Regions from separate parts of the Pseudomonas sp. AC355 genome, predicted to be linked through region 2. Evidence: predicted binding sites of a transcription regulator. Region 2 holds the regulator's gene; the other holds the start of a gene.
The links. Region 2 encodes LexA, which represses DNA repair genes until DNA is damaged. Its sites were predicted from a motif close to CTGTNTNNNNANACAG; they were not measured.
Positions count from the first base shown of each region.

Region 1: imuA (translesion DNA synthesis-associated protein ImuA) is a predicted target of LexA. The motif match lies at 6,384-6,399, and genes of this name have one in related genera.

Region 1 is NZ_OZ409843.1:66,350-75,329, forward strand. It holds gene ACZ0AI_RS00320 (DUF3034 family protein) at 1-69, shown strand, start outside; gene ACZ0AI_RS00325 (group I truncated hemoglobin) at 72-500, shown strand; gene ACZ0AI_RS00330 (GNAT family N-acetyltransferase) at 573-1,028, shown strand; gene ACZ0AI_RS00335 (error-prone DNA polymerase) at 1,249-4,338, opposite strand; gene ACZ0AI_RS00340 (Y-family DNA polymerase) at 4,326-5,738, opposite strand; gene imuA (translesion DNA synthesis-associated protein ImuA) at 5,740-6,360, opposite strand; tRNA gene ACZ0AI_RS00350 (tRNA-Ser) at 6,664-6,753, shown strand; gene yghU (glutathione-dependent disulfide-bond oxidoreductase) at 6,894-7,739, opposite strand; gene ACZ0AI_RS00360 (RidA family protein) at 7,883-8,350, opposite strand; gene ACZ0AI_RS00365 (aromatic alcohol reductase) at 8,968-8,980, opposite strand, start outside.
Region 2 is NZ_OZ409843.1:1,961,431-1,970,410, forward strand. It holds gene mfd (transcription-repair coupling factor) at 1-2,681, shown strand, start outside; gene nagZ (beta-N-acetylhexosaminidase) at 2,756-3,754, opposite strand; gene ACZ0AI_RS09315 (TetR/AcrR family transcriptional regulator) at 4,098-4,802, opposite strand; gene lexA (transcriptional repressor LexA) at 5,067-5,678, shown strand; gene sulA (SOS-induced cell division inhibitor SulA) at 5,690-6,148, shown strand; gene ACZ0AI_RS09330 (hypothetical protein) at 6,233-6,466, opposite strand; gene ACZ0AI_RS09335 (DUF6586 family protein) at 6,579-7,100, opposite strand; gene topA (type I DNA topoisomerase) at 7,155-8,980, opposite strand, start outside.

The DNA.
Region 1 (8,980 bases), 1.9 Mb from region 2:
CGGCTGGGCGAGATCGCCACGCTGGATAACCAGAACGGTGCCTATCTGTCCGTGCAGGGGAGTTTCTGAGCATGCTGCGTTCATTCTGCGTTGCGGCACTGTTGCTGCTGTTGCTGATCGGCTGCGCGCAGCAGCCAGCCAAGGACGACAGCCTGTACCGCGAGCTGGGCGAGAAGCCCGGCATCACCCGCATCGTCGAGGGCATGCTGCTCAACGTGGCGCGCGATGAGCGCATCGTGCACTTCTTTGCCAAGGTCGATATCGCCGGCCTGCGCGACAAGCTGGTTGATAAGTTCTGCGTGATCGCTGGCGGGCCGTGCGTCTACACCGGCGATACGCTCGAGGAAAGCCACAAAGGCCAGAAGCTGACGCCCAGCCACTTCAACGCCCTGGTCGAGAACCTGCAGGTGGCGATGGAAAGCGAAGACGTGCCAACGCCGACCCAGAACCGACTGCTGGCGCGGCTGGCGGCTCTGCGTGGGCAGATTATCGAGCAGTAGCCACTGTTTTATCCATGACGAAATAGGCTTAAAGTTCGGCCCCGTCTTTCAGCCTATTTTCGCGAGCCGATCATGTCCGTCACCTGGCACCTCAAGCCTCACTCCGAGCTAAGCAAAACCGAGTTGTACGCAGCTCTGGCGCTGCGCACCCAGGTATTCGTGGTCGAGCAGAACTGCCCCTATCTGGAAGTCGATGGTCGCGATCTGGAGGGCGATACCTGCCACTTGCTGGGCTGGCAGGGCGATGAACTGGTGGCGTACCTGCGCCTGCTCGACCCGGCGCTCAACGATGGCGAAGTCGTCATTGGCCGCGTGGTGACCGCCGCCAGCGCACGTGGCACCGGCCTTGGTCACGGCATGATGCAACAGGCGCTACAAGGCTGCGATCAACGCTGGCCCGGCGTGCCGGTGTACATGTCCGCCCAGGCGCACCTGCAGGGCTATTACGGACGTTACGGTTTCGTCGCAGTGACTGACGAATATCTGGAAGATGACATTCCGCATATCGGTATGCGTCGCGAGCCATAAGCGATAGCCCTGCGGTAACTGGCGATCCGTTTTTGCTGTGGGCTTTAGCCCACCACCCAAAATGCCCACAGCCCGAGGTGCTGAACCGCATGCTCTGAACCTCCGGCCACCATCGGCGTTGAATGGCTTTAGTGGGCTAAAGCCTCACCCTACGGTTGATGCCCCTGGGGGTAGGGTGGGCTTTAGCCCACCAACCGTAGGGGGTTCATCTACTCCAACCTCAATGAAAATCCCGGCTGCGCACATCCAGCCCCAGTAGCCAGTCGGTGAGGTCGACGAGTCTTCCGGCTATCACGTGTTGCACGCCATTGGCGGCCTCCAGATGCCCGTCGATGCGCAGCAAGCGAGCCTGCAGCAGCGTCTTGCGCTGGCGCTCGGCCAGCTCCAGGCGCACCAGTACGTTGATCATGCCGAACTCGTCTTCCAGGGTGACGAAGGTCACACCGCTGGCGGTCTGTGGGCGCTGACGGCCGATGACCAGACCAGCCACGCTGACCATGCGCCCCGGTTCCACGTGCTGTAGTTCGTTGCGGCTGCGGCAACGGGCGGCCCTGAGTTTGCTGCGCAGCAGCGACAGCGGATGCGGGCCGAGGGTGGTGCCCAGCGTCGCGTAGTCGGTCAGCAGGTTTTCGCCGACGCTGGGGCGCGGTAGCTCGATGGTGGTTTCCGTTTGTGCGGGCAGGCTGGCGAACAGCGGCAACTGCGGCTCGACACCGGCGATGGCCCAACGCGCCTGGTGGCGATGGCCAACCAGCGCCTGCAGGGCGCCTGCATCGGCCAGCCTTGCCCGGGCGTTGCTGTTCAGGCGAGCACGCCGGCACAGGTCGGCGACATCGCCGAATGGCGCGACGTTGCGGGCGGCCGCCAGGCGCAGGGCATCGTCCTCACGAAAGCCTTTCACCAGGCGCAGGCCGAGGCGGATGGCCGGCTGTGATTTGTCTATGGCTTCCAGGGTGCAATCCCACTGGCTGTAGCGCACGTCCACCGGGTGGATGCGCAAACCGTGGCGGCGGGCGTCCTGCAATACCTGGTCGGGGTTGTAGAAGCCCATTGGCCAACTGTTGATCAGCGCGCAGGCGAACGCCGCCGGTTCATGGCATTTGAGCCAGCAACTGGCGTAGGTGAGCAGGGCGAAGCTGGCCGCGTGGGACTCGGGAAAGCCATAGCTGCCGAAGCCCTTGATCTGCTCGAAGATGCGGTTGATGTATTCAAGCGGATACTCCTTCTCGAGCATGCGCTCGGTCAGCCGCTGGCGGTGATGTTCCAGGCCACCATGGCGCTTCCAGGCCGCCATGGAGCGGCGCAGCTCGTCCGCTTCGCCCGGGGTGTAATCGGCGGCGATGATCGCCAGCTCCATCACTTGCTCTTGAAACAACGGTACACCCAGGGTGCGCTCGAAGACGGGCTGCAGTTCGTCGGAGGGGTAGGTGACAGGTTCTTCCTGGTTACGCCGACGCAGGTAGGGATGCACCATATCGCCCTGAATAGGCCCCGGCCGCACGATGGCTACCTGGATCACCAGATCGTAGAAGGTCGCGGGACGCAGGCGCGGCAGCATGGCCATCTGTGCGCGGGATTCGATCTGGAACACGCCCACGGTGTCCGCGCGGCTGATCATCTCGTAAGTGGCCTTGTCCTCCTGGGGCAGTGTGGCCAGGGTCCAGTGTTTGCCGCGGTAGTCGGCAAGCAGGTCGAAGCAGCGGCGCAGGGCGCTGAGCATGCCCAGGGCGAGCACGTCGACCTTGAGCAGACCAACGGCATCGAGGTCGTCCTTGTCCCACTGGATCACCGTCCGCTCGGCCATGCTGGCGTTTTCCACCGGAACCAGCGTGTCCAGCGCGTGCTCGGAAATCACGAAGCCGCCAGGGTGCTGCGAGAGGTGACGGGGAAAACCAATCAACTCGCCGGCCAGCACCAGCACGCGATGCAGCACCTTGCTCTGCGGATCGAAGCCGGCTTCGCGCAGGCGCTCGGCATCGGGGATGCGGTCGCTCCAGCGGCCACAGCAGGCGGCCAGGGCGTTGATCTGGTCTGGCGGCAAACCCAGGGCCTTGGCCACGTCACGAATCGCCCCGGCACCGTGATAGGTGCTGACCACTGCAGTGAGCGCCGCCCGGTCGCGGCCATAGCGGCGGAACACGTACTGGATGACTTCCTCACGGCGGTCATGCTCGAAGTCCACATCGATATCGGGTGGCTCGTTACGTTCTCGGGACAGGAAGCGCTCGAACAGCAGCTTGCTGTGCATTGGGTCGAGCTCGGTGATGCCAAGGGCAAAACACACCACCGAGTTGGCTGCCGAGCCTCGGCCCTGGCAGAGGATCGACTGCTCGCGGGCGAAACGGACGATATCGTGCACGGTGAGAAAGTAGCTCTCGTAACCCAGTTCGCTGATCAGTTGCAGTTCGTACTCAATGCGGCCGCGTACCTCGTCACTGAGGCCTTTCGGCCAACGACCGGGAATACCGTCCTCAACCAGTTTGCGCAGCCAGGAACTGGCCTTGTGACCTGCGGGAACCAGTTCATGGGGATACTGATACTCGAGTTCGCCAAGATCGAACCGGCAGCGCTCGGCGATAAGCAAGGTTTCGGCCAGCAACCTCGGCGGATAAATCTCGGCCAGCTCCTCGCGGCGGCGCAAATGGCGCTCGCCATTGGCGAACAAGTAGGCGCCGGCTTCGGCCACCGGCAAGTGGTGACGGATCGCCGTCATGCAATCCTGCAGGGCTCGGCGGCCACGGGCGTGCATGTGCACGTTACCGCAGGCAACCGCACGGACACCCAGTTGCCCGGCCAGACCCAGACAATGCTGCAGGTGCGCCCGGTCATCGGCGCCACGGTGTAGCGCCACACCCAGCCACAGGCGCTCGGGAAAGCGTGCCTGCAGCCAGGCTCCGGCTGTGGCGTGGTCATCCGGACCTGGCAGCCAGATGGCCAGCAAGCCCTCCGGCGTTGCGGGAATGTCATCGATCAGCAGCCGATAGCGGCCTTTTTCCGCACGTCGCCGAGCTCGGGTGATAAGCCCGCACAGCGTCTGGTAGCCAGTCAGGTTCTCGGCCAGGAGGATCAACCGGGCGCCGTTCTCCAGCGTCATCTCGCTGCCGACGATCAAATCTACCTCGTGCTTCTTGGCCGCCTGCCAGGCGCGCACGATTCCAGCCAGGGTACATTCGTCGGTGATCGCCAGGGCGCGGTAACCCAGCAGCCTGGCCCGCTCGAAAAGCTCTTCGGCGCTGGAAGCGCCACGCTGAAAACTGAAGTTCGACAGGCAGTGCAGCTCGGCGTAGGCCACCTGGCTCATGCGAACCATCCGTGCAGATGCAGTGGGCCATCTTCGCCGACCGCGCGGAATGCCCAGCCGCGTTGGCCATTACGGGTCTCGATCAGGTAATAGTCGCGGCGTACGTCCTCGCCATCCCACCAGCCGGACTCGATGCGCTCGGGGCCCGTGAGAATACGCAGCCCGGATTCATGCAGAGCCTGAGGCTCCGGCAGCAGCCAGCTGGGCCGGGCACCGCATTGCCCAGTAACGGCGCTGCCCATAGTTTGCGTGCGCCAGGCTTTCTCGGGGCGATGATCGGCATGGGCGCTCAGGCCCTGTACGGCGTCGTCACCCAGGCGTGCCCGCAGGCGTTCGCGCAACTGTTCCCAGCCCAGGCTCTGCTGCGGGCGCTCGTCGAACAGCGCTTGGTGGTGCGGCACGAAAACCGGCAGATCATTGGCCACCAAGCGGATCGCCAGCACCGGCGACGGCAGTTGCAACTGCTCCAGACGGCCACGGGTGAACTCCAGCAACATCGCCGCTTCCCGTTCGGCACTGAGCAGGCCCACCGGCAGCAGGCTGTCATCACCCTCGCGGTGTTCCAGGTGCACCACGAAACGCTGCACGCCGCAGTCCCGCCCCGCCAGGTAGGCGGCCAGATCCGCAGTGAGGCGGCGTAATGGAAACAGCAGGGCCTGGGTCGATTCCGCCTCGAAGTGCAGCTCCAGGCGCGTATCGAACACATCCGGTGGCCGGTAATAATCCAGTGCCAGCGGGCGCAGGCCCAGCAGGGTATCCAGGCGACTCAGTAACTCGGCAGGAAAACGCCGCGCCAGGCTGTCACGAGGCAGCGCCTGTAACTGACGCACCTGGCGCAGGCCCATGCGCGTCAGGGCCGTGAGCAGCTCGACGGGCAGGCCGATGCGATCCAGAGGCATGGCCGCGATCTGCTGGCTCAGGGCCTGTTCGTCCGTCACCGCCAGGCCGTCGTGGAGATTGGCGAGCATGCGCGCTGCGGCTGGGTTGTGCGCCAGGGTGATGCGATGGCGAAAGCCCAGCGCCGTCAGCTCTTCGCGCAAGCGTGCTTCGAAGCGCGGCCAGGGGCCGAACAGGGCCAGGCTGGATTGCACCTCCAGCAGCAGGCAGCGTGGGTAGTGCAGGCTGACCTGGGAGCTGAAACCGTAAGCCCAGGCGGCGAGAAAATTGCGCCAGCGCTCGATATCCGCCGGGTCGTACTCGGCGCTGGCGAACGCGCAGTTCAGCGACTGCGCAGCCGTGAGCGTCTGCCCCGGACGCAGGCCAAGTGCCCGAGCCGCCGGGGTGACCGCCTGCAACAGCTGCCGCTGCGCTGGGCCGCTGAGCAGCACCAGCGGCGTGTCGGCGTCTTCGCGGCCGCGCAATATCCCGTCCATGGCCAGTTGCGGCAGAAGAATGCAGGCCCAGCGCATGTCATCGCCCCCAGGTGCTCAGGGGAAATGCGCGCGCCGGAGGCTGCCCGCCACGGCACTTGAGCACGCGCACCTGAGCCGGTTGCGCTTCGATGGTCAGGCGCAAGGCCGCAGGCGAGGGGTTCTGCGCCTCATGCAGTGGGCGGTAGGCGAAAGCCAGGGTCTGCCCGGTTTCCGCAGCGATCTGCAGGCGGCGCAATGCCCGATCATCGGCCCGCTGCGGCCAGAGCACCACCGCACCGCAGCTGCCCGAGCGCAGGCACTGTTCGGCTGCCCACAAGGCCTCCTGGGCAGACGCCTGGATCAGCGTCAACTGCTTCATCTTCACCCCAGCCGCCAGCCACGCGCTGGGGTAAGGCAGATAGGGCGGAGCGACCAGCACCACCCGCTCACCGGCAGCGCTCAAACGCGCGAGAGTCGCCAGCAACAAACGCAGCTCGCCAATGCCCGGTGTCGCAACCAGCAACTCGCTCAACGCCGCTTCCGGCCAGCCACCACCAGGCAGCGCCGCATCCAGCGCAGGGTTGCCTGTGGGCTGGTAGCCGCTGGGCGCAACAGCGCTCTGGCCACGCCAGATACGGCGCTCGTTGAGCAAATGATCGAGGGCTACGACAGAAGACATGGTAATCGGACGGCATAAAAATACTGTTCAAATGTACAGTATTTTATCTAGTCGACAAGCCAGTATCCGCCGAGTGGATCACTCCGAATTCTGACTGAACGTTGGCAAGCGGGTGGCAAGTGCCACACCCATCAACGCCGTAGCGGCCTGCGAGGCTTCGCACTCAAGTCCTTAGGCACGAAGGAGGCCGGTTAGCTGCCGCTTATTGGTTGGCCGAATGAGGCAAGCAATTGAAACCAAGCGAAAAAAATTGCCCGACGGGGTTCGCCAAACCGATTTCTACTGATATCATGCGCGCCGCCTGGGAAGATGCCGGAGTGGCCGAACGGGACGGATTCGAAATCCGTTGTATCAGCGATGGTACCTAGGGTTCAAATCCCTATCTTCCCGCCATATCAAAAAAAGCCCCGATACTGAAAAGCATTGGGGCTTTTTCGTTTCTACTCGCTTATTTCCTGCTGGATTTTGGCGCGCTGGTCGAAACAAACGCGTCCAATTGGAGGCCCTAGGCCTTCGCCGAGGGCCTTACTGCCTTAGGACTTGTCCAGATCCGAAGCCTGATGCCGCTCGGGCACTTGCTGCGCTTCGTCGCCCCAGGTGCGATTGACGCGTTTGCCGCGCTGGACTGCTTCGCGGTTGGCGATTTCATCGGCCCAGCGCAGAAGATGCGGGTATTCATGAACAGCAAGGAATTCGGCAGCCGAATACACGTTGTTCCTCACCAGTTCGCCGTACCAGGGCCACACGGCAATATCGGCAATGGTGTAGGTGTCGCCCGCCAAGTAGCGGTTTTCGGCGAGTCGCTGGTTGAGTACATCCAGTTGACGTTTTGTTTCCATGGTGAAGCGATTGATTGCGTACTCGAACTTCTCCGGCGCATAGGCATAGAAGTGCCCGAAGCCGCCACCCAGGTAGGGCGCAGAGCCCATTTGCCAGAACAGCCAGTTGAGGGTTTCGGTACGGCCAGCTGGATCTTTCGGCAGGAACGCGCCAAATTTTTCCGCGAGATAGAGCAGGATCGACCCGGACTCGAACACGCGGATAGGGGTATCCGCACTCTGGTCGAGTAGTGCTGGAATCTTCGAGTTGGGATTGACGCCGACAAAGCCGCTGGAGAATTGGTCGCCATCGGAAATACGGATCAGCCAGGCATCGTACTCGGCACCGCTATGCCCCAGTGCAAGTAGCTCCTCAAGCAGGATGGTCACCTTCACGCCGTTGGGCGTGGCAAGCGAATACAGCTGCAGCGGATGCTTGCCGACCGGCAGCTCCTTCTCATGAGTCGCGCCGGCAACGGGCCGGTTGATCTTGGAGAACTGGCCACCGGAAGCCTCAAGGTGCTTCCAGACCTTTGGCGGTACGTAGGTAGATTGGGTCATCGATTCCTCCCTGTTAGCGTCATGAACAATGCATTCGAAGCCAAGGCTATCTGGATTACGCCCGGCATTCGAATGCGTTTTGCGCATTTTGATCATCGATTCGGCTGATGTTGTCGGTTGGATCGGTGGTTATCGGCATCCACCTATCGCTGTAGCTCGAGAACCAGCGCCAGTGCGACCGGCGCGTTGCCTGGCAGGTTACGAACGCCACATACGGTGCGCACGTGGCCAGCGCGTTCTGCGAAGACCTGGGCCAGCAACTCCGACGCGCCGTCGATTACTTCGGGGTGGCGGCTGAACGCGTCTTCGCAGGCCACATAGGCATCCAGGCGTACCACCTGTCTGATGTGATCGAGGCTGTCGAGGTAGGCACGCGCCTGGGCCAGTGCATTCAGCACGCTGACCCGGGCTGCCTCCTGACCCGCTTCGATAGAGATCTCGCGGCCAAGCAACCCGGTAATCGAGGGCTTGCCCTGGACAATTGGCCCCTGCATGGAAATGTGCAACAGCGAACCAGCATCTACCACTGCACGGTAGGCCCCGAGCGGACGGGGCGGTGTGGGCAATTCCCATCCTAGCTGCTGCAAGCGTTCCAGCGTCTGATCCCGCATGTCTGCATCACTCCTCTCGAAAGACCGTATTGCGTCTGGTGGCAGCAGGACGATACGACATCGGCATGCGGGGTGGCGATTCGTACGTTGGCTTGGGATGTTTCAGCGATCAGGCCATTTTTGCCCGAACTCCGATGCCTGAACCTTGCGGCTACCCGTTGCAGCTCATTGGCAGAGTCCCATTAATCTCAATCCGCGTGATCGACCAGCGTATGACCGCGTAGCAGCTTGGGCTCGATGGCGCCCATGAAGAGGCTCCCTTCAAATGGTTACTCGCGAGCTTGCTGTTCGGGAAACCCATTCCGCAATCCGTGCGAAAGGGCCTCCCTGGCCATCGTCGAGCAACTCCACTCCATCGACGCCCGCCAAGTGCAATCAGAAATGCTCGTCCGGGCCCGTTACGTACGCTATGACATTTCTACCGCTGAGTGCCTCCTGACGCTCGGTAGAAAAATGCTTGGTGAGTACGACGTCCGAACTCCGCATCCGACGCTGACATGCATGGGCGTAACTTGGCTGGCCGGCTTCCAGATCGAGATCAAAGCTCGTCTAGCTGGACTTTGCGACGGCGGTGCGTTCAAGCGTCGGCTATTTGCCGGAACACGCAGCACCGCGTATCAGCGCAAATGC
Region 2 (8,980 bases):
CCGGTATCGAGTACTACCTGCCGCTGTTCTTCGAGGAAACCGCCACCCTCTTCGACTACCTGCCCCAGGACACCCAGGTATTCTCGCTGCCCGGCATCGAAAAGGCCGCCGAACAGTTCTGGACGGACGCGCGCAACCGCTACGACGAACGCCGCGTCGACCCCGAGCGTCCGCTGCTGCCGCCGGCCGATATCTTCTTGCCGGTCGAAGACTGCTTCGCGCGCCTGAAGGACTGGCCGCGCGTCGTAGTCAGCGCCGACGACATCGAGCCGGGCGTAGGCCGCACGCGCTTCGACGCCAGCGCCCTGCCCGACCTGGCGATCCAGGCGAAAAGCAGCGAGCCACTGGCAGCACTGCGTCGTTTCATCGAGGAATACCCGGGCCGCGTGCTGTTCTGCGCCGAATCCGCCGGGCGCCGCGAAGTGCTGCTGGAGCTGCTTGCACGCCTCAAGCTCAAGCCCAAGGAAGTCGATGGCTGGCCGCAGTTCTGTGCGAGCAAGGAACGCCTGGGCATCACCATTGCGCCGCTGGATGAAGGCCTGCAGCTCGAAAACCTGGCACTGATAGCGGAAAGCCCGCTGTTTGGCCAACGCGTCATGCAGCGTCGGCGTCGTGAAAAGACCCGCGATGGCGGCGACAACGTCATCAAGAACCTCACCGAGCTGCGCGAAGGTGCGCCGGTAGTGCATATCGATCACGGCGTCGGTCGTTACCTGGGCTTGGTGACCATGGAGTTCGACGGCCAAGCCGCCGAGTTCCTTACCCTGATGTATGCCGAGGAAGCCAAGCTCTACGTACCGGTCGCCAGCCTGCACCTGATTGCCCGCTACACCGGCAGTGACGATGCACTCGCCCCGCTGCATCGCCTCGGCTCGGAAGTCTGGCAGAAGGCCAAGCGCAAGGCGGCCGAGCAGGTGCGCGACGTCGCCGCCGAGTTGCTCGACATCTACGCCCGCCGCGCCGCCCGTGAAGGCTACGCGTTCAATGACCCCAAGGCCGACTACGACACCTTCAGCGCCGGTTTCCCGTTCGAGGAAACCCCGGATCAGCAGAGCGCCATCGAGGCGGTGCGCGAAGACATGCTCGCACCCAAGCCGATGGATCGCCTGGTCTGCGGCGACGTCGGCTTTGGCAAGACCGAGGTGGCCATGCGCGCCGCCTTTATCGCCGTACATGGCGGTCGCCAGGTCGCCATTCTGGTGCCCACTACCCTGCTTGCCCAGCAGCACTACAACAGCTTCCGTGACCGTTTCGCCGATTGGCCGGTAACGGTCGAGGTGATGAGCCGCTTCAAGAGTGCCAAAGAAATCAGCGCCGCCGTACAGCAACTGGCCGAAGGCAAGATCGACATCGTTATCGGCACCCACAAGCTGCTGCAGGATGACGTCAAGATCAAGAACCTGGGCCTGGTGATCATCGACGAAGAGCACCGCTTCGGCGTGCGCCAGAAGGAAGTGCTCAAGGCGCTACGCAGTGAGGTAGATATCCTCACCCTCACTGCCACCCCCATTCCGCGCACCCTGAATATGGCCGTGTCGGGCATGCGTGACTTGTCGATCATCGCGACACCGCCAGCTCGCCGCCTCTCGGTGCGTACCTTCGTCATGGAACAGAACAACCCGACGATCAAGGAAGCGCTGCTGCGTGAGCTACTGCGTGGCGGCCAGGTGTACTACCTGCACAACGACGTGAAGAGCATCGAAAAGTGCGCAGCCGAGCTGGCCGCACTGGTGCCCGAGGCACGCATCGGCATCGGCCACGGGCAGATGCACGAGCGCGAGCTGGAACAGGTGATGGGCGACTTCTACCACAAGCGCTTCAACGTACTGATCGCCTCGACCATCATCGAGACCGGCATCGACGTGCCCAGCGCCAACACCATCATCATCGAGCGTGCCGACAAGTTCGGCCTGGCCCAGTTGCACCAGTTACGCGGTCGCGTCGGGCGCAGCCACCACCAGGCCTACGCCTACCTGCTGACGCCGCCGCGCAAGCAGATGACCGACGACGCGCAGAAACGCCTGGAAGCCATCGCCAATGCCCAGGATCTCGGTGCTGGCTTCGTCCTCGCCACCCACGACCTGGAAATCCGTGGTGCGGGCGAACTGCTCGGCGACGGCCAGAGCGGGCAGATCCAGGCAGTTGGCTTCACCCTGTACATGGAAATGCTCGAACGAGCAGTGAAATCGATCCGCAAGGGCGAGCAGCCGAACCTCGACCAACCGCTGGGCGGTGGGCCGGAAATCAACCTGCGTGTACCGGCGCTGATTCCCGAGGATTACCTACCGGACGTCCATGCCCGCCTGATCCTCTATAAGCGCATCGCCAACGCCATCGACGAAGACGGCCTGAAAGAGCTGCAGGTGGAAATGATCGACCGCTTCGGGCTGCTGCCAGAGCCAGCCAAACACCTGGTACGCCTGACCCTGCTCAAGCTGCAGGCCGAGCGGCTGGGTATCAAGAAGATCGATGCAGGGCCGCAAGGTGGGCGCATCGAGTTCGCGGCGGAAACACCGGTCGATCCACTGACGCTGATCAAGTTGATCCAGAGCGCGCCGAACCGCTACAAGTTCGAAGGCGCCACGCTGTTCCGCTTCTCCATACCGATGGAGCGTGCGGAAGAGCGTTTCAACACGCTAGAGGCGTTACTGGAACGCCTGCTGGCTACGGTGAAAAGCTGAAAAAATCAGGGACGCTTATGCGGCCCTGACTTTTTGTAGCCTGGGTCTACCCAGGACGCTTTCGATACAGCGGCTTACTCGACCAATTGCGCTGCCCGCAGGGCAGATAACGCCTGGGCCCAACGCGGGTTCTGACGATAATCGATTCCGGGAAACGCTCGGCGGCGCATGCCTGCCAACCCTTTGGGCGCGATAACACCGAGGCGCTGCACTGCCGAAAGCGCCAACTCTGCCGCGGCTCGGTCGTTACACACTAGGCCCATGTCGCAACCTGCCGTCAGAGCAGCCTCAATGCGATTGGCGGCGTCACCCACCACATGGGCGCCGGCCATCGACAGGTCATCGCTGAAAATGACGCCCTCGAAACCCAGCTCCCCCCGCAGGATGTCCTGCAACCAGCGGCGCGAGAAGCCAGCCGGCTGACTGTCCACCTGAGGGTAGATGACATGGGCCGGCATTACCGCCGCAAGATCACGACTCAAGGCCGCGAACGGCCGTAGGTCGTTCTGACGGATTTCTTCCAGGCTGCGCTCATCGGTTGGAATGGCCACATGGGAATCAGCCTCGGCCCAGCCATGCCCGGGGAAATGCTTGCCGGTCGCCGCCATGCCCGCCTCTGCCATGCCGCGAATAAACGCGCCAGCCAACTGGGTGGCACGCTCGGGGTCACCCTCGAAGGCACGGTGGCCGACCACCGCACTGCGCTGGTGATCGAGATCCAGCACCGGCGCGAAACTCAGATCCAGGCCCACCGCCAGGACTTCGGTCGCCATCAACCAGCCGCACTGCCGCGCCAGGCTCTCGGCATCGGCGCAGCCTGCAATGGCGCGCATCGCCGGCAGACGCACAAAGCCTTCACGCAGCCGTTGTACGCGGCCGCCCTCCTGATCCACAGCAAGCAGCAGATCCGGGCGCACGGCACGAATGGCCTGTGACAGCTCACGCACCTGACGTGGATTCTCGATATTACGGGCGAAGATAATCAGGCCGCCGACTTCGGGCTGGCGCAGCAACTGCCGGTCTTCGGCAGCCAGCCAGGTGCCGGCGATATCCACCATCAGGGAGCCATACAAGGGGGTACTCACAACAGGTAATCCTTAATTGAGTGGCCGCACCGCTCAGCTGGAGCGAGGCGCTTCATCGATCAGCGCCACGCATCGAGCGAGCACTGGGGAAAAGATTTTGCAGCAGATATGAAACTCGGCCTGCGCACAGCCATGGGACAGTGCCCCACGAACAGGTTCCGCATTCGGCACGCAGACAGGCGCAGCAAAGCGAATGCTCGCGCCCAAGCGCAATGAATATCTGGCGATTCGGTGAGGAGATCACCCAAGCTCTGGCTATGCCGAAACCAGCTGCTGATATAGGCGGTAGCTTAGGGGCAGCGACGAGCAGCCCGCAAGCCGGACAAGACGGTCAGGCCTTGATGATGGCTGGGCCTTTACTGCGAGGAATAAGCTGAGCAGTCGCCAGCCGCTGGTCGGTCACTCCGCTTTCAGAGCGCATACCGGCGGCCAGGAACGGCACCATCAGGCGCATGACCTGCTCGATCGAGGTATCCACGCCGAAGTCGCTCTCGGCCATGGCCCGCAGGGCCTTGATGCCAGACATGCTGAACGCCGCGGCGCCGAGCATGAAATGCACGCGCCAGAACAGCTCCAGCGGAGGAATGCCAGGCGCCGCTTCATGCACCAGATGCATGTAGCGCCGGAACACCTTGCCGTAGACCTCTTCGAGGTATTTGCGCAGATGTCCCTGACTCTGACTGAAGGCCAGGCCGAGCAAGCGCATGAAGATGGACAGGTCATTACCACTGCGCGGTTTCACCGCCAGGGTCTGCTCGACCAACAGTTCGAGCAACTCCTCGAGGCTGAAGGTCACCCCTGGCTTGCTCTGGCGCTTGTCGAGCTCACGCTCGAGGCTCGCGCAGAACGGCCCGAGAAAACGCGAGAAGACCGCCTGAATCAGGGCCTTCTTGGAACCGAAGTGATAGTTGACGGCGGCCAGGTTGACCCCAGCCTTGCTGGTAATCAGGCGCAACGACGTTTCGGCGAACCCCTTCTCCGCGAACAACTGCTCCGCAGCATCCAGAATGCGTTCAACGGTTTCCGATTGCGCCATGACATCCATCCGACAAACAAGTGTTTGAAACATACGTTTCAGCGCGCACGCCTGTCAAGTCGCGCAGACCGTATTCTGGATGCTCAGTCATCATTTGGCGATAGCGTCGCGGGCAATCCCGGCCGGGTTTCGAAAATGGCCTGTTGAGCATAGCCCGTTACGCCGCCTGGCGGATAACACAGGCGCGACGCACATCAATGGATTGCCAAGCGACGCTTACTGTATATAATCCCAGTCACTGTATAAAAAGACAGAGCCGCCCACATGATCAAGCTGACGCCCCGCCAAGCCGAAATCCTCGCCTTCATCAAGCAGTGCCTGGAAGACAACGGCTACCCGCCGACTCGTGCAGAGATCGCCCAGGCGCTCGGCTTCAAGTCACCGAATGCCGCCGAGGAACACCTCAAGGCCCTGGCCCGCAAAGGTGCGATCGAGATGACCCCGGGCGCTTCCCGCGGCATCCGCATCCCGGGTTTCGAGCCCAATCAGGCCGAGGAAGAAGGCCTGCCGGTGATCGGCCGAGTGGCTGCAGGCGCACCCATTCTGGCTCAACAACATATAGAGGAAGCCTGCCGGATCAACCCGGACTTCTTCCGCCCGAGGGCCGACTACCTGCTGCGGGTACGCGGCATGAGCATGAAGGACATCGGCATCGTCGACGGCGATCTGCTTGCCGTCCACACCACCAGCGAAGCACGCAACGGCCAGATAGTGGTCGCGCGTATCGATGATGAAGTGACGGTCAAGCGATTCAAACGTGAAGGCAATACCGTCTGGTTGCTGGCTGAAAACACAGAATTCGCCCCGATCGAAGTGAACCTGGAAGAACAGGAGCTGATCATCGAAGGCTTGAGTGTCGGCGTCATACGCCGCTAATTGGAGGCTTTATGCAGTTCCCTCAGTCGCTGAGCCGTACCCAACTTCCGCTGTTCGATGCCTTTCTGGCCTCGACCATTGCGGTGGCCGAACCCGAACCAGTAGCACTGGAAACCACGTTCAGCGAAGTATCGCTGAGAGGTGCTGCGGGTAACTGCCTGACGCTGTTGGCGCCCATGCTGCGGGAACTGAGCGAGAAGGATGACGAACGCTGGTTGACCCTGATCGCCCCACCGGCCAGCCTGACCCAGAGCTGGCTGCGCGATGCGGGCCTGAACCGTGAGCGGATTCTGCTACTGCACCCTCGCAACAGCCAGAGCGCCCTGCAGCTGGCTCAGGAAGCCTTGAAACTTGGCCGTAGCCATACGGTGGTCAGCTGGCTGCATCCCCTGCCCCAGCATGCGCGCCAGCAACTGGAAGCAGCAGCGCACCTCGGCCAGGCGCAAAGCCTGAACATCAGCCTGGGCTGACCCACGATTTACAGAGAAATGCTCGAAGTTGGAGTGTCACTTTTCTGCCTGACCGCCCGTGGAGGGCGCGGGTAGAAAGCCGGATCAGTGCAGGACGCGGGGCTGGTCTTCATGCTCAAAATCGCCTTCGGCCATTCTGCCGGCCATTTGCACGCCGACATTGAGCATCGCTTTGGCGACTTCCACATGCTGGCCCTGGAGAAAGGCCTTGGCATCTTCGGAGAAGTCCAACACCACCAGTGCTTCCTCATCATCGGCTCGACGCAGGGCAATACGCCCATCGGGCAGTTCGACGATTTCAAGGAAGGAAGTAGGCATAACTCGGATTCTCCACGAAAGGCCGCGCATTGTAGCAGCCGCTCCATTCAATCGCTTGGCGAAAAACCGCTAAGCGCTGAACGGACTTTTCAATAGTCGGTGCCCAGCACGGTCACCACTCGCTGAGGCCGACGCGAAAACGCTGTGCCAGTGCTTTCAGCTCCTGACGCCAGCCCTCCAATGTTTCCCGGTCAAGTGGAGGCTGTGCCTCATCGACACTTACCACCTTGATCAGCGAGGTAGCGCCAGGATCGGCCTTAGCCTCGCGCGGGGCGCGCGGAGGCCGGAATAGCTCGGCATGAGCAGCCAATAATTGCCCAAGCCAGGTGTGCCCATTTTCGGCCAACTCAACCAGTTCGGCCAACTCGGGGCTGGGTGAAGAAGCCAGGCTCTGTCGATCCAGCAATACCTCGGCACGCGCGGCACTGCTGTTCGGCAAGCGATAGAAACCTGCGATTTCATGGCACAGCCCAAGTAACGCACCGTACAAATGAAACAGGGTCGCTTCACGTTCGGCCTGCACCAACGCCTGGGCATTCATCGCCCGGCCTTCTTCGGCCTTGCGCCAGGAGTCCAGAGAAAGCCCGGCGTAGAAAATCTTTTGGTTCGTGCGGGTATACAGTTCGCCAGCCATATCCACTCTCCCGATCGCCATGGGCACACTCCAGCGAAGCATGCCCAAGGCAGATCAACGCTTGTCTTCAACCTTCCATTTGCCACCGTCGTAGAACGCTTTCCAACCGGTGGGTTTACCGTCCACTTCGGTCTGCACGTACTGCTCCTTGGTCTTGCGGCTGTAACGGATGACTGCCGCGCGACCTTCTGGATCTTTCGCTGGAGCGCTCATCAGGAAGTGATACTTCGGATCGATCTCGTCTTTATGCGGGACGATCTCAAGTACCAGTGGCGCACGGGTTTCGCGGTTTTTCGGAAACTGGCTGGCAGCCAGGAACAGCCCTGAGGCGCCATCACGCAGCACGTAGGTGTCATCGACCTTCTCACACTTGAGCTCCGGCATCTTCACCGCATCCATCTTGGGTGGCGCGGGCTCGCCACTACGCAGCAGCTTGCGGGTGTTCTTGCACTCGCTGTTGGTGCAACCAAAGAACTTGCCGAAGCGCCCGGTCTTGAGCTGCATCTGACTGCCGCACTTGTCGCACTCCAGGCTCGGCCCTTCGTAGCCTTTGATGCGGAACTGGCCCTGCTCGATCTCATAACCGGCGCAGTCCGGGTTGTTGCCGCAAATATGCAGTTTGCGCGTTTCGTCCAGCAGGTAGGCATCCATGGCCGTCGCACAGATCGGGCAGCGGTGCTTGCCGAGCAATACGCGGGATTCGGACTCACCCTCGTCATCCGCAGCGATCTCGTCACCGGGCACCAGGTTGACCGTGGCCTTGCAGCGTTCCTTCGGCGGCAGGGCATAGCCCGAGCAGCCAAGGAAAACGCCGGTGGAGGCGGTACGAATCATCATGTGCCGGCCGCAATCGCGGCAGGGAATATCGGTCGGCGTTGGCGTGTTGGCGCGCATGCCATTGTCGCCGTCGGCGGCCACCTCGAGCTTCTTCTTGAAGTCGCCGTAGAACTCGTCGAGCAGGTGTTTCCACTCGCGCTCGCCCTGGGCCACGTCATCGAGGTTCTCTTCCATGCCGGCGGTGAAGCCGTAGTCCATCAGATCGGAGAAGCTCTCGGAAAGACGCTCGGTGACGATGTCGCCCATTTTTTCCGAATAGAAGCGGCGGTTATGCAGCGCCACGTAGCCACGATCCTGAATGGTGGAAATGATCGCTGCGTAGGTGGATGGACGACCAATCCCCCGCTTTTCCATTTCCTTGACCAGGCTGGCTTCCGAATAGCGCGCCGTGGGCTTGGTGAAGTGCTGGCTAGGGTCAAGCTTGATCAGTTTGAGCACTTCACCCTGTTTCATTTCCGGCAGCACGGCGTCATCACCAGGCTTGCTCAGTTGTGGCAATGCACGGGTGTAACCGTCGAACTTGAGAATACGCCCCTTGGCACGCAGTTCGAACTGCGCAGCCGTAACGGTCACGGTAGTCGACAGGTATTCGGCCGGCGGCATCTGGCAGGCGACGAATTGGCGCCAGATCAGCTCGTAGAGGCGTTCGGCGTCACGCTCCATCCCGGACAGCTGGGTCGGGCGCACGTTGACGTCAGAAGGACGAATCGCTTCGTGCGCCTCCTGAGCGCCTTCCTTGCTGGAGTAGATGTTGGCCTTCTCCGGCAGGTATTGCTTACCGTACTCGGTGTCGATGAAACCACGCACCATCTCGACGGCATCAGCCGAGAGATTGGTGGAGTCGGTACGCATATAGGTGATGTAACCAGCCTCGTAGAGACGCTGGGCCATCATCATGGTCTTCTTCACACCGAAGCCCAGCCGGGTGCTGCCCGCCTGCTGCAGTGTCGAGGTAATGAACGGCGCCGAGGGTTTGCTGCTGGTCGGCTTGTCCTCGCGCTTGGCGATGCTGTAGCTCGACGCCTTGAGGGTCGCCAGCGCGG